DNA from 3 places in the Paenibacillus sp. cl141a genome. Region 1 is predicted to be linked to each of the others. Evidence: riboswitches for the same ligand, from Rfam matches in the RefSeq annotation. Region 1 holds a riboswitch; each other region holds the start of a gene.
The links. A riboswitch is a leader RNA that binds a small molecule or an ion and turns the genes downstream of it on or off. The one in region 1 is predicted to bind ZMP and ZTP.

Region 1 (3,437 bases):
CGATCACGAATTTGGTCCTGAAGGTAGCCGACAGCATGAGCAGGCTTTTGAAATCCAGCATCGGGCCGAGGACCAGGAAGGAAACCAGCGGGCCGATGGTAAAGGTGTGCGTGAATGCCGATGCCACGAAGGCGTCCGAAGTCGAGCAGAGGGACAGGATGAAGGCAAAGCCCATCATGAACAGATAGGAGGCGGCAGGACCGTTCCCCAGAGCCAGCAGCTCCTCCCTCGGAATGAAGGATTGGATGCAGGCCGTCAGGAAAGCGCCCAGGACTAAATATTTGCACATCTCGATCAGCTCGTCTCCGGCGTGGACAAACATGCTTCTCCAGGTTTTGGGATGCTCATGCAACAAACGTTCCCCCTTGCGGGAGCCCTGTTCGGCGAACTCTTGAAAGGAACGCTTCAGGGGGCTGCTTCTTGAAAAAACATAAACGAGCAAACCCGTCGTCACCGCGACTGCAAAAGCCAGTCCCATTCGTCCGATCGTCACTTCGGGATGCGATCGGAAGGCCATGATCGTTGATGCGAATACAATGGGATTCAGAATAGGACCGCTGAGGATAAAGGTGACGGCGATATAGGCGGGCATACCCTTCAGCATCAACCTGCGAACGACCGGGATCATCCCGCATTCGCAGATGGGAAACAGGATGCCGAGCATGGAAGCGAACAGGACGCCAACCACCGGATTCTTCGGCGTGAGACGCCGCACCCATTGCTCTTGTACGAACAGCTGCAGAAGGGACGACAGCAGCACGCCAAGCAGAATAAAAGGAAGTGCCTCAAGGAAGATGCCCGTAAAGACGGTTTTAACCTGCTGTAGGTCTTGGCTGGATATGGGGGTTAAGTCCTTCTGCAGCCATATCGTCAAGACCGGAATCACGAACACAAGCGGAAGTATAAAGGGCAGCATTTTGAAGATCGCCGGATATCTCATCAAGACCTCCTGGAGCGAATTGTTCTTAGGACATTCTATGCTTGTACTTTCGGCAACATACGTGATTTCAGGCAATAAATCAAAAACCTTACGATTAAAGAGCAGCCGCATAGCCGGTGGCGCGAAGTCCAAAGTCGTGATATATTAAAAAAAGTTATCCATGTGTTACTGGCGTAGCTTGGGTTACCAAGAGGGAGCACATGGGATCATATGCCGTACGCCTGGGCAAGAGGTAAGGAGACGTTCGAGTCGCCTTGCCTCTTTATGTTTTTTAATACAATGGCGAAGGAGCGGATTAGCATGAGTAAGGAACCCGTAATTTTGGATGGGAAAAAGGTATCCGATGATATCAAGGCAAAGCTGGCGGTGAAGGTACAAGAATTGAAACAGCAAGGGGTAACCCCTTGTCTGGCAACGATTCTGGTTGGCGATGATCCTGCTTCGGCGACCTATGTACGGATGAAGGGAAATGCGTCCGAGCGGCTTGGCATCTTATCCAAGAAAGTAGTGCTAGAGACATCGACAACGACGGAGGAGCTGATCGCCGCGATTCAAGCACTGAACGAGGATCCGAACGTCCACGGTATTCTGCTTCAGCACCCGGTACCGCACCATATCGATGAGCGGGCGGCTTTTGATGCCATCGACATGAAAAAAGACGTGGATGGAGTAACCACGCTCGGGTTCTCGCAAAATGCGTTTGGTTTCGCCGATTACCCGTCATGCACGCCGGCGGCGATTATCGCGATTATGGACTATTACAGCCTGCCGATCGAAGGGAAGCATGCGGTGGTGGTCGGACGCAGTCCGATTCTGGGCAAGCCGGTATCGATGATGCTGCTCAATCGCAACGCCACGGTTACGATCTGCCATTCGAGAACGAAGAACCTTGGGGAGATTGTGTCCCAAGCGGATATTGTGGTTGCGGCCGTAGGCAAGCCTAATTTCATTCAAGGGGACTGGATCAAGCCGGGTGCCGTCGTGTTGGACGCCGGTTACAATAAAGGAAATATCGGGGACTGCGATTACGAAGCCTGCGCCAAGGCGGCATCCGCAATCACGCCGGTACCGGCGGGAGTAGGCCCCGTGACGATAGCGACATTGCTGAAGCATACCGTCGAATCGGCCGAGCGAACCGTCCAAGCTTAAGGGAATGCACTTGACCATTAGTATGTGAAGCAAGGCTGCACCCTTGAATCATCCCCTTCGAATCCTTCATTTCATGCCAGAGCCTGGAACATAGAAGCCAATATGGACCATGCAATGCTAGGCTTGGAGCCCGCATTTCACGGATCCCTGGACGTCATGGTATAGTTAGGAATAAGAGAAATACGAAGGGGAGAGATTCATGTTTATACGAATCATGGCCTGTTGTGCGGGACAACAGGGAGCTCCAGAGAATGATCCGTTCGATGCAGCGCTGCTAACGGCTCCGGAGATCTTGGCATGAAGAACACGATAGCCGATATTGCCCACAAAGCCGGAGTTGCCAAAAGCACGGTCTCCCGTTTCTTGAACGGAGGATCCGTCAGTCATGCGACACGCCGCAAGATTGAGCAGGTTATTCAGGAAACCGGCTATATCCCGAATTCTTTTGCGCAAAGCCTGAAAGCCAAAAAAACGAGCATGATCGGCACCATTATGCCGCGTCTGGACTCCTTCTCCGCATCGCAGACTGTCGCCGGCATGGACGAGGAATTAAGAAAACACGGATATCAGCTACTGATCATCAACGCAAGCCAGGATTTATCCAGGGAGATCGAAGCGCTGTATGATCTCGCCAGACAAAAAATCTCAGGCATTATTCTGTTCGCCACGCAGGTGACGGAAACCCATCTTGCCGCGATTCAAGAGATCGGCATTCCGGTCATTCTGCTCGGACAACAGCATGACCATGTCCACAGCATGATCTATAACGATTATGCCGCAGGTTATGAAATGGGCCGGTACGTGCTGTCGATGGGACATCGTCAAATTGCCTATATCGGGGTGACGGAAAAGGACGTAGCCGTCGGAGTCAAGCGGAAGGAAGGGTTCCTCAAAGCGGTAAGCGAGTATGAAGAGGCGGAAGCGGTTCTCTATGAGAGTGGATTCAAGATGTCGGATGGTGTGAAGACGGCATGCTCCATGTTTGAGTTGAACCGAACGCTGCCGACGGCCGTGGTCTGCGCCACGGACAACATTGCGCTGGGCGTGATGAAAGCGGCGCACATGAAAGGCATCCCTATTCCCGACCGAGTTTCCGTTACCGGATTTGGCGGATACGACGTAACCGAGGTGATTCATCCCGGGTTAACAACGGTGAAATATGGATATTTCCAAGCGGGCCACCTCGCGGCACAGCATATTATGAAGCTGGTCAACGACGAGCCGGTGGATTTCCTGACGGTCATGAATTGCGAGATGATTCATCGGGAAAGCGTTGACAATCTGAATTAGGTATTTTATACTTCAAATAACGGAACCGGTTCCAATCCGAGTGCTTGCTTGGTATTGG
Region 2 (3,437 bases), 160 kb from region 1:
ATCTCATGAAAGCGGACATCGTCTCCGCATAGAACAGGCTTCGTATCGTATGGAGACAAGCTTCTCATAAGCTCTGTACTCGCAGTGCTGTCCTTCATTCCGATGACACCGGGGATCTCCATGATTCTTCGAATGGCATCGACCGGTAAGGAAATTCCGGTGCGCGAAGGAACTTCGTACAAAATAACCGGTATCCCCACCTCCGCGACGTTGCGGAAATGTTGTATAATGCCCTCAATCGAAGGGCGGCTGTAATACGGCGTGACCACCAATACCGCGTCTGCCCCGATATGTCCTGCCCATTCCGTCCGCTTCATGCTGGAGAACGTATCGTTGGTACCCGTACCAATAATGACCGGCAATTGCCGCCCGTCCAGACCTTTTCGCGTTTCCTCCATCACCTGAACGACCTCTTCCCAAGTTACCGTCGGCGCCTCTCCGGTCGTACCGTTGATGATCAATCCTTGAATGTCATGGGATAACAAATTCTCCAAATAACGATGATAAGACGGAACATCCAATGCGTATTCATGTGAAAAGGGGGTGACCACCGGAACATAAATACCTCTCAAATCTTGCGGACTCAACATGATCTTTCCTCCATTTCATGAATTGTGGCTTTACTTTACCATGGGAATCGGGATCGGTGTTATCTATAATAATAGATAGTTATTATCAATATTATTGATGAGGAGAGAGCGATGGAACTGATCTATCTGCAAACCTTCAGGGAGGTTGCTGTTCGAAAGAGCTTTACTAAAGCTGCTGACGAATTGGGTTATGCACAATCCAGCGTTACCACCCAGATTCAGAAGCTGGAGAAGGAATACGGCGTCAAGCTGTTTGAACGGTATGGCAGAGGCCTGCGCCTGACGAAGTCAGGGGAGGAGCTGTTCAAGTATGCTGTCCAAATGCTGGATCTGTTCCACCAGTCTAAGGAAAAGCTGACGAAACAAGGCGGGGGCGTCTTATCGATTGGAACGATCGATTCGCTTGCCGCATATTTTCTTCCATCCGTCCTTCATCGGGTGAGGCAGAAGCATGAAGATCTTGCCATCCGCTTGCAAACGGATCGTGAAGATAGCATCGTCAGTAAGGTAAGAGAGGGTGAGTACGATCTCGGGCTTATTCTGGAGAACAAACCGGAAGACACTTCATTGAATTGGATCTCGATCCGGGAAGAGCCCCTCCATCTGATTGCCCATCCGGATCATCCGCTTCGCAGGTTGCCCGTCATCGAGCTGGAGCATCTGGCTGATTGCGAATGGATTATGACCGAGGATACTTGCAATTACCGGATCATGTTGGAAAAAGTGCTGCGCGCCAGCGGAGCTCCCGTCCGTATTGGTTTGGAATTGGGCAATCCCGAGGCAATCAAAAGATATATCATGTCCGGTACCGGCATCTCATTATTGCCGAGAATGGTAGCAGAGGAGGAAATCAAGAGGGGAGAGCTGGCGATTCTTCCCTTTCAACACCCTGACATTCGACTGGACATCCAGATTGTCATTCATCCTAAGAAATGGCTGTCACACTCGCTTCAGGATATGATCGAAATGTTGAAATCTAAATCTTAAAGACGCAGGCTGATATTGCATTTAACGAAAAGATTCAGTATCATTTATGTAACAATGTATAGGTTTATGTGTGACTGGCGTAGCATGGGGAACCATGAGGGAGCACATGGATGACAACGGCCGTACGCCTGGGCAGAGGTAAGGGAGTTTATTTCCCTTACCTCTTTATTATTTTCTTGGGCTTCTATCGTCTCTGAAACTATGAAAAGGGGATAAAACAACGATGTTCAAAACGAAAAAAATATTGCTGCTGGGATCCGGAGAACTAGGGAAAGAAGTCGTAATTGAAGCACAACGATTGGGTGTCCAAACCGTAGCCGTCGATCGTTATGCCGATGCTCCTGCCATGCACGTTGCCGATCACAGCCATGTGATCGATATGCTGGACGGAGAGAAGCTGCGCGCTATTATTGAGTTGGAAAAGCCGGACCTGATCGTTCCGGAGATTGAAGCGCTGGCTACTTCGGAGCTGGTGAAGCTGGAGGATGAGGGGTATCGGGTGATTCCTACCGCCAGAGCCGCAAAGCTTACGATGGACCGTGAAGGGATCCGCCGGTTGGCATCAGAGGAGTTGGGACTGCCGACTGCGGACTATCGATTTGCCGATACCTATGAGGAATTCAAGCAGGCTGTCCTGGACATGGGTTTTCCGTGCGTGATCAAACCGCTGATGAGCTCCTCCGGCAAAGGTCAGAGCGTGTGCCGTTCTGAAGGGGATATCGAGTCCTGCTGGAACATCGCCATGGAAGGCGGCCGCGTGCAGAACGGAAGAGTGATCATTGAGGAATTCATTTCATTCCAGTCGGAAATCACGCTTCTGACCGTCCGCTCCGTAAATGGAACAAGCTTCTGTGCGCCGATCGGGCATATTCAGGAAAGCGGAGATTATATCGAATCGTGGCAGCCGCACGACATGTCTGAAGCGCAAATCGAGGAGGCTAAATATATTGCGCGGAAGATTACCGACGAGCTTGGCGGATACGGCTTGTTCGGCGTTGAATTATTTTTGGCCGAGGATAAGGTGTACTTCAGCGAGGTATCCCCGCGTCCGCATGATACTGGGCTGGTTACGCTGGTCACGCAAAATCTATCCGAATTTGCGCTTCATGTCCGTGCCATTCTCGGGTTTCCGATACCAGAGATCGAATTGATCACGCCGGGAGCCAGCCGCCCGCTGAAAGCCGGCCGAGAGCTGGAAGACTACACGATTACAGGCGCCGAGCAAGCGCTGGCCGTTCCGAATACGCAGCTTCGCATGTTCGGCAAACCGGTAACCAAGGCCGGAAGACGAGTAGCAGTCGCGCTGTCAAGCGCCGGCGATGTCGAAGAAGCGCGGTCACGCGCGAAGCTGGCATTGGATAAGCTTGCCGTCGAAGAGGCATAAACATCGGAATTCCATAGGGATATCACATGTCATCATGTTGAAAAGGCCAACCGAAATGACCGGTTGGCCTTTTCAGTTATAGAAAAATCAGGGATCCAAATCGGGTACAAACTCTTCTGATCACGAGTACTTGCTTTTAGTTTTGATTTCGGGAATAAATAGGGAGAAATTTATGTTCTTTCATGTTAAGATACACAAGAATACAAACGACCCTCACCCATTATAATGTTTCCATTCGATGCGATAAGCGCTGCTTGGAGCATAATATTTCAAATAAATCTCTAGAGGAACGTTTATTGACGGCATAGGAGAATCTACATGAGAGACATGACGCAAGGAAGTCCGATCAAGCTGATTACCATGTTTACCATCCCGCTTTTGATCGGTAATATTTTTCAACAATTTTACAACATGGCAGACACCCTTATCGTGGGACGTACCATTGGCGTGAACGCACTTGCAGCCGTTGGCTCGAC
Region 3 (3,437 bases), on a different contig from region 1:
AATAACGCTTGCCAGGGTAGCCTTCCGCATATTTATTCGTCAGCACCGTCCCCATGGCTTCCATAACCGCTTCGCTGACGATGTTCTCGGAGGCAATCAGCTCAATGTTGCTGCGTTGACGCTTCAGTTCCAAATCCATCGCTTCCAATACAGCCGGGTCATTCTTCCGCAAATGTTCCATCATGTTCATATCCTCCCATAATCAATCGTTATTTTCTCTTGCCAAGTCAAGACTACAAGTTTACCTAATGACTAAAGCGGGCTCTCATTCGAATCAATCGCACAGCGTGGAATCATCCCGCTGCTCAAGCCGGTACACGGCGCGTTCTCCGCCGATCAGCTTCGGCCGGGTGTAAGCCGCCGTTACGCGCGCATCGCCGATATAACGCTCGCTCGGCCTGAACGGAACCGCCACTCTTCGCAAATGCATGCCGATCAGCGTCTCGCCGATATCGACACCCGCATGGGCCTCAATGGATTCCGCAAGGCAGGGCTCCTTCATACTCCGATACGCCGCCGAGGCCATGGAGCCTCCCGCCCCCGGAAACGGTACAGCCGCCACTTCCGTCAGGCGCAGCTCTTCAAGCAGTCCCCGCTCCATGACTAGCGCCCGGTTCAAATGCTCACAGCATTGATAGGCTACAGCGAAGCCGAATTCCGCTTGAACCTCGGCAATGCCCTGAAGAAGCTGCTGCGCCGTTTCAAGAGCGCCGCCTGTACCGATCCGGCGTCCGACCACTTCACTGGTGCTGGCTCCGATGACCAGCACCTTGCCCGGTCCTAAGGCTGCCGCTTCGGCCAGCTCGCGGACGATCCGCGCCGTCTGTTCGCTCAAGGAAACCTTGGAGATATCCGTCATGTCACAGTCCTCCCGATGAATTTTTTCACAGAAGATGCTTCATTCCATACGCAATAACCGCAGCAGCTTACGCGTTGACCTAACGCGATTCGCTCTTCAGGTAACGCTCCTCGATGGCCTTGATCTTGTTCACGCGGCCGACATGGCGTTCGCCCTGGCTGAAATCCGTTGTCAGCCATGCACTGACGATCTCGGCAGCAAGCCCGGGGCCGACGACGCGCTCGCCCAGCGCAATCACGTTGCTGTCATTATGCTCACGCGTGGCTTTGGCCGAAAATACATCATGCGTCAGCGCGCAGCGGATGCCCGGCACCTTGTTGGCGGCAATGCTCATGCCGATTCCCGTTCCGCAGATCAGGATGCCCCGATCCGCTTCACCCGAGACCACCTTCTCGCACACCGGAAGCGCGTAATCGGGATAATCCACGGAATCGGAACAGCCGCAGCCAAGATCCTCCACCTCGTGTCCAAGGCCCCGAATGACCTCCACGATCTCCTCTTTCAGACGAATGCCGGCATGATCGGTACCCAATGCAATTTTCATCTATGAAAAACCCCCTCGAATGTTCGCTTTTGCGTTTTAGCTTGTTTCATTATAACCCAAACTCCACGCAAAAGACGAAAAAAGAGCAGTCGGCGCACGTATTGTGCTCCAAATGCTCTTTGCCCAGGCGACCGGCCGTATATTCCGATGCTCCATCGTGGTTTCATCCACTTCGTCGCCAGTTACATCGGATCATGTTTTTCACCTTCATCTTAAAGCAATACCCTGCGAAAGGCAAGCGGCTTTTTTAGCCATATTGAGCCCGGATCCAGATTTACTCTTCGCTTCCGTGGAAGCCGATCCTATTTATGCTGATCCGCTTCCAGCTTGTCCAGCAGGCGGAAGAGCGCCGTCCGAATCTCCGCCGCCGTCGCCTCGTATTCCTCCCGCGAGCCGCCGAAAGGATCGGAGATATCGAAGCTCGGAATGCGCTGGCGCAGCTCGATCAGACGCTCCCGGTCGCGGTCGCTGACATCGCGGCCCAGCGATCTGGCCAGCTCAAGCGTCGCGTACAGGCTGTCCTGCTCCCGCAGATCATCCAGCACCCGCCGGTCATCCTCCACAAACTCCTTCAGCGTGTGCATCTTGTCGGCGGCATGCGGGAACTGCCGAATCGCATACTGCTTATGCGACTGGGTCAGCGTCAGAATCAGGTCTGCCCATTCCACCAGATTCGCCGTCAGCGGCTTAGATACCAAGCGATCTTGAATATCCTGATCCCGCAGTATCGATTCCGCATGACGGGATACCGGCATGCCGTCTACGGCCGAGACGCCGGCGGATTGCGTTTCTAGCGGAATGCCTCGCTGTTTGGCGAGCTTGCGCAGCATCCCTTCCGCCATTGGGCTGCGGCACGTATTCCCCGTGCAGACAAACAATATATTTTTCACGGTCCCGTACCTCCCCGTTGATAGGTTGTTTTGGGATTATTGTAACAAATATTGCGTCAAAAGATAAACATCACGCCAAAGATGATCAAAATCAGTCCGCCCAGCATTTCGCCGTACTCTCCCAGCTTGTTACTCACCTGACGGCCGAGCAGCAGGCCGAGAATGGACAGCAAACCGCCCACGACACCGAAGGAGATCACGATCAGCAGCACATCATCCACGAACATCCCGAGCGAAACGCCTACCGAGAAGGAGTCGATGCTGACGCTGAGCGAAAACAGCAGCATGCCCAAGAACGCGGTAGGATGAATTCGCTGACCTTCCCCGCCCCGCCAGGCATTGTACAGCATATGTCCACCCAGCAGGAGGAGCAGCCCGCCTGCCGCAAACCCTGTGACGTGCCCCAGCAGCATGCCTACATAGCGGCCGGCAAATAAGCCCGCCAGCGGCATAAGCATGTGAAACAATGCGATCATGAAGCTGATGCCCAGCATATGGCCTAAACGCATGCCGCCTCTCATTCCGACTCCGATGCCAAGCGAAAATGCGTCTAGCCCGAGTGCAACCGCCATCAGCAGAATCGCCGCAAGCTGTCCCGATTGGACAGACGCCTCCAACATCCCCATTCCCCCAAGTCCCATGGTCTTGTACACCATATGCGGACAAGGGGGAAATCATGCTAAAACCGTTCAATCAGCATCTTCATTGACGTGGATGATGTGATGTCCCGCGGCCTTCAGCAGCCGGTTCATGACGGCTGCGCCAAGCCCCTGTTCCGGGCACGCTTCGGCCAGGATGAAGGTCGCGCCTTCTTCATCGAAGCGGCGCAGGCCGGCGTACAGCCGGCGGGCCGCTTCCTCCGGCGCGGCCAGGCTGCCGAGCGAGACGGCAACGTCCGCGCGGTAGTGACCCATGTGCTCGTCGAACGACAGCACGCCGGTCACCTCCCCGCGCCGTGCCGCCGCCTCGAGCTCGGCCGCGATGCGTGCCGACACGGCGTCGGCACGCGGGCCCTGCACCACGCACATCGCACCCTTCGGTGCGTAGTGCGTGTACTTCATGCCCGGCGAGCGCGGCGCCGGGCTCTCCGCCTCCCCGGCGGCGCGCTGCAGCGCCGGGTCCTGTCTCACGCTTGCCGCCACCG

Region 2: linked by a shared signal. The riboswitch ahead of purT (phosphoribosylglycinamide formyltransferase 2) and the one ahead of BMX45_RS03120 (bifunctional 5,10-methylenetetrahydrofolate dehydrogenase/5,10-methenyltetrahydrofolate cyclohydrolase) in region 1 are both predicted to bind ZMP and ZTP.
Region 3: linked by a shared signal. The riboswitch ahead of rpiB (ribose 5-phosphate isomerase B) and the one ahead of BMX45_RS03120 (bifunctional 5,10-methylenetetrahydrofolate dehydrogenase/5,10-methenyltetrahydrofolate cyclohydrolase) in region 1 are both predicted to bind ZMP and ZTP.

Annotation. Positions count from the first base shown of each region.
Region 1 covers NZ_FNZO01000001.1:651,513-654,949, forward strand. The annotation lists gene BMX45_RS03115 (permease) at 1-940, opposite strand, end outside; ZMP/ZTP riboswitch at 1,095-1,174, shown strand; gene BMX45_RS03120 (bifunctional 5,10-methylenetetrahydrofolate dehydrogenase/5,10-methenyltetrahydrofolate cyclohydrolase) at 1,241-2,089, shown strand; gene BMX45_RS03125 (LacI family DNA-binding transcriptional regulator) at 2,387-3,379, shown strand.
Region 2 covers NZ_FNZO01000001.1:815,608-819,044, forward strand. The annotation lists gene dapA (4-hydroxy-tetrahydrodipicolinate synthase) at 1-590, opposite strand, end outside; gene BMX45_RS03910 (LysR family transcriptional regulator) at 702-1,577, shown strand; ZMP/ZTP riboswitch at 1,638-1,718, shown strand; gene purT (phosphoribosylglycinamide formyltransferase 2) at 1,801-2,961, shown strand; gene BMX45_RS03920 (MATE family efflux transporter) at 3,280-3,437, shown strand, end outside.
Region 3 covers NZ_FNZO01000003.1:470,105-473,541, reverse strand. The annotation lists gene glyA (serine hydroxymethyltransferase) at 1-184, opposite strand, end outside; gene BMX45_RS12080 (TIGR01440 family protein) at 275-859, opposite strand; gene rpiB (ribose 5-phosphate isomerase B) at 939-1,403, opposite strand; ZMP/ZTP riboswitch at 1,518-1,599, opposite strand; gene BMX45_RS12070 (low molecular weight protein arginine phosphatase) at 1,706-2,293, opposite strand; gene BMX45_RS12065 (manganese efflux pump MntP) at 2,350-2,913, opposite strand; gene BMX45_RS12060 (L-threonylcarbamoyladenylate synthase) at 2,983-3,437, opposite strand, start outside.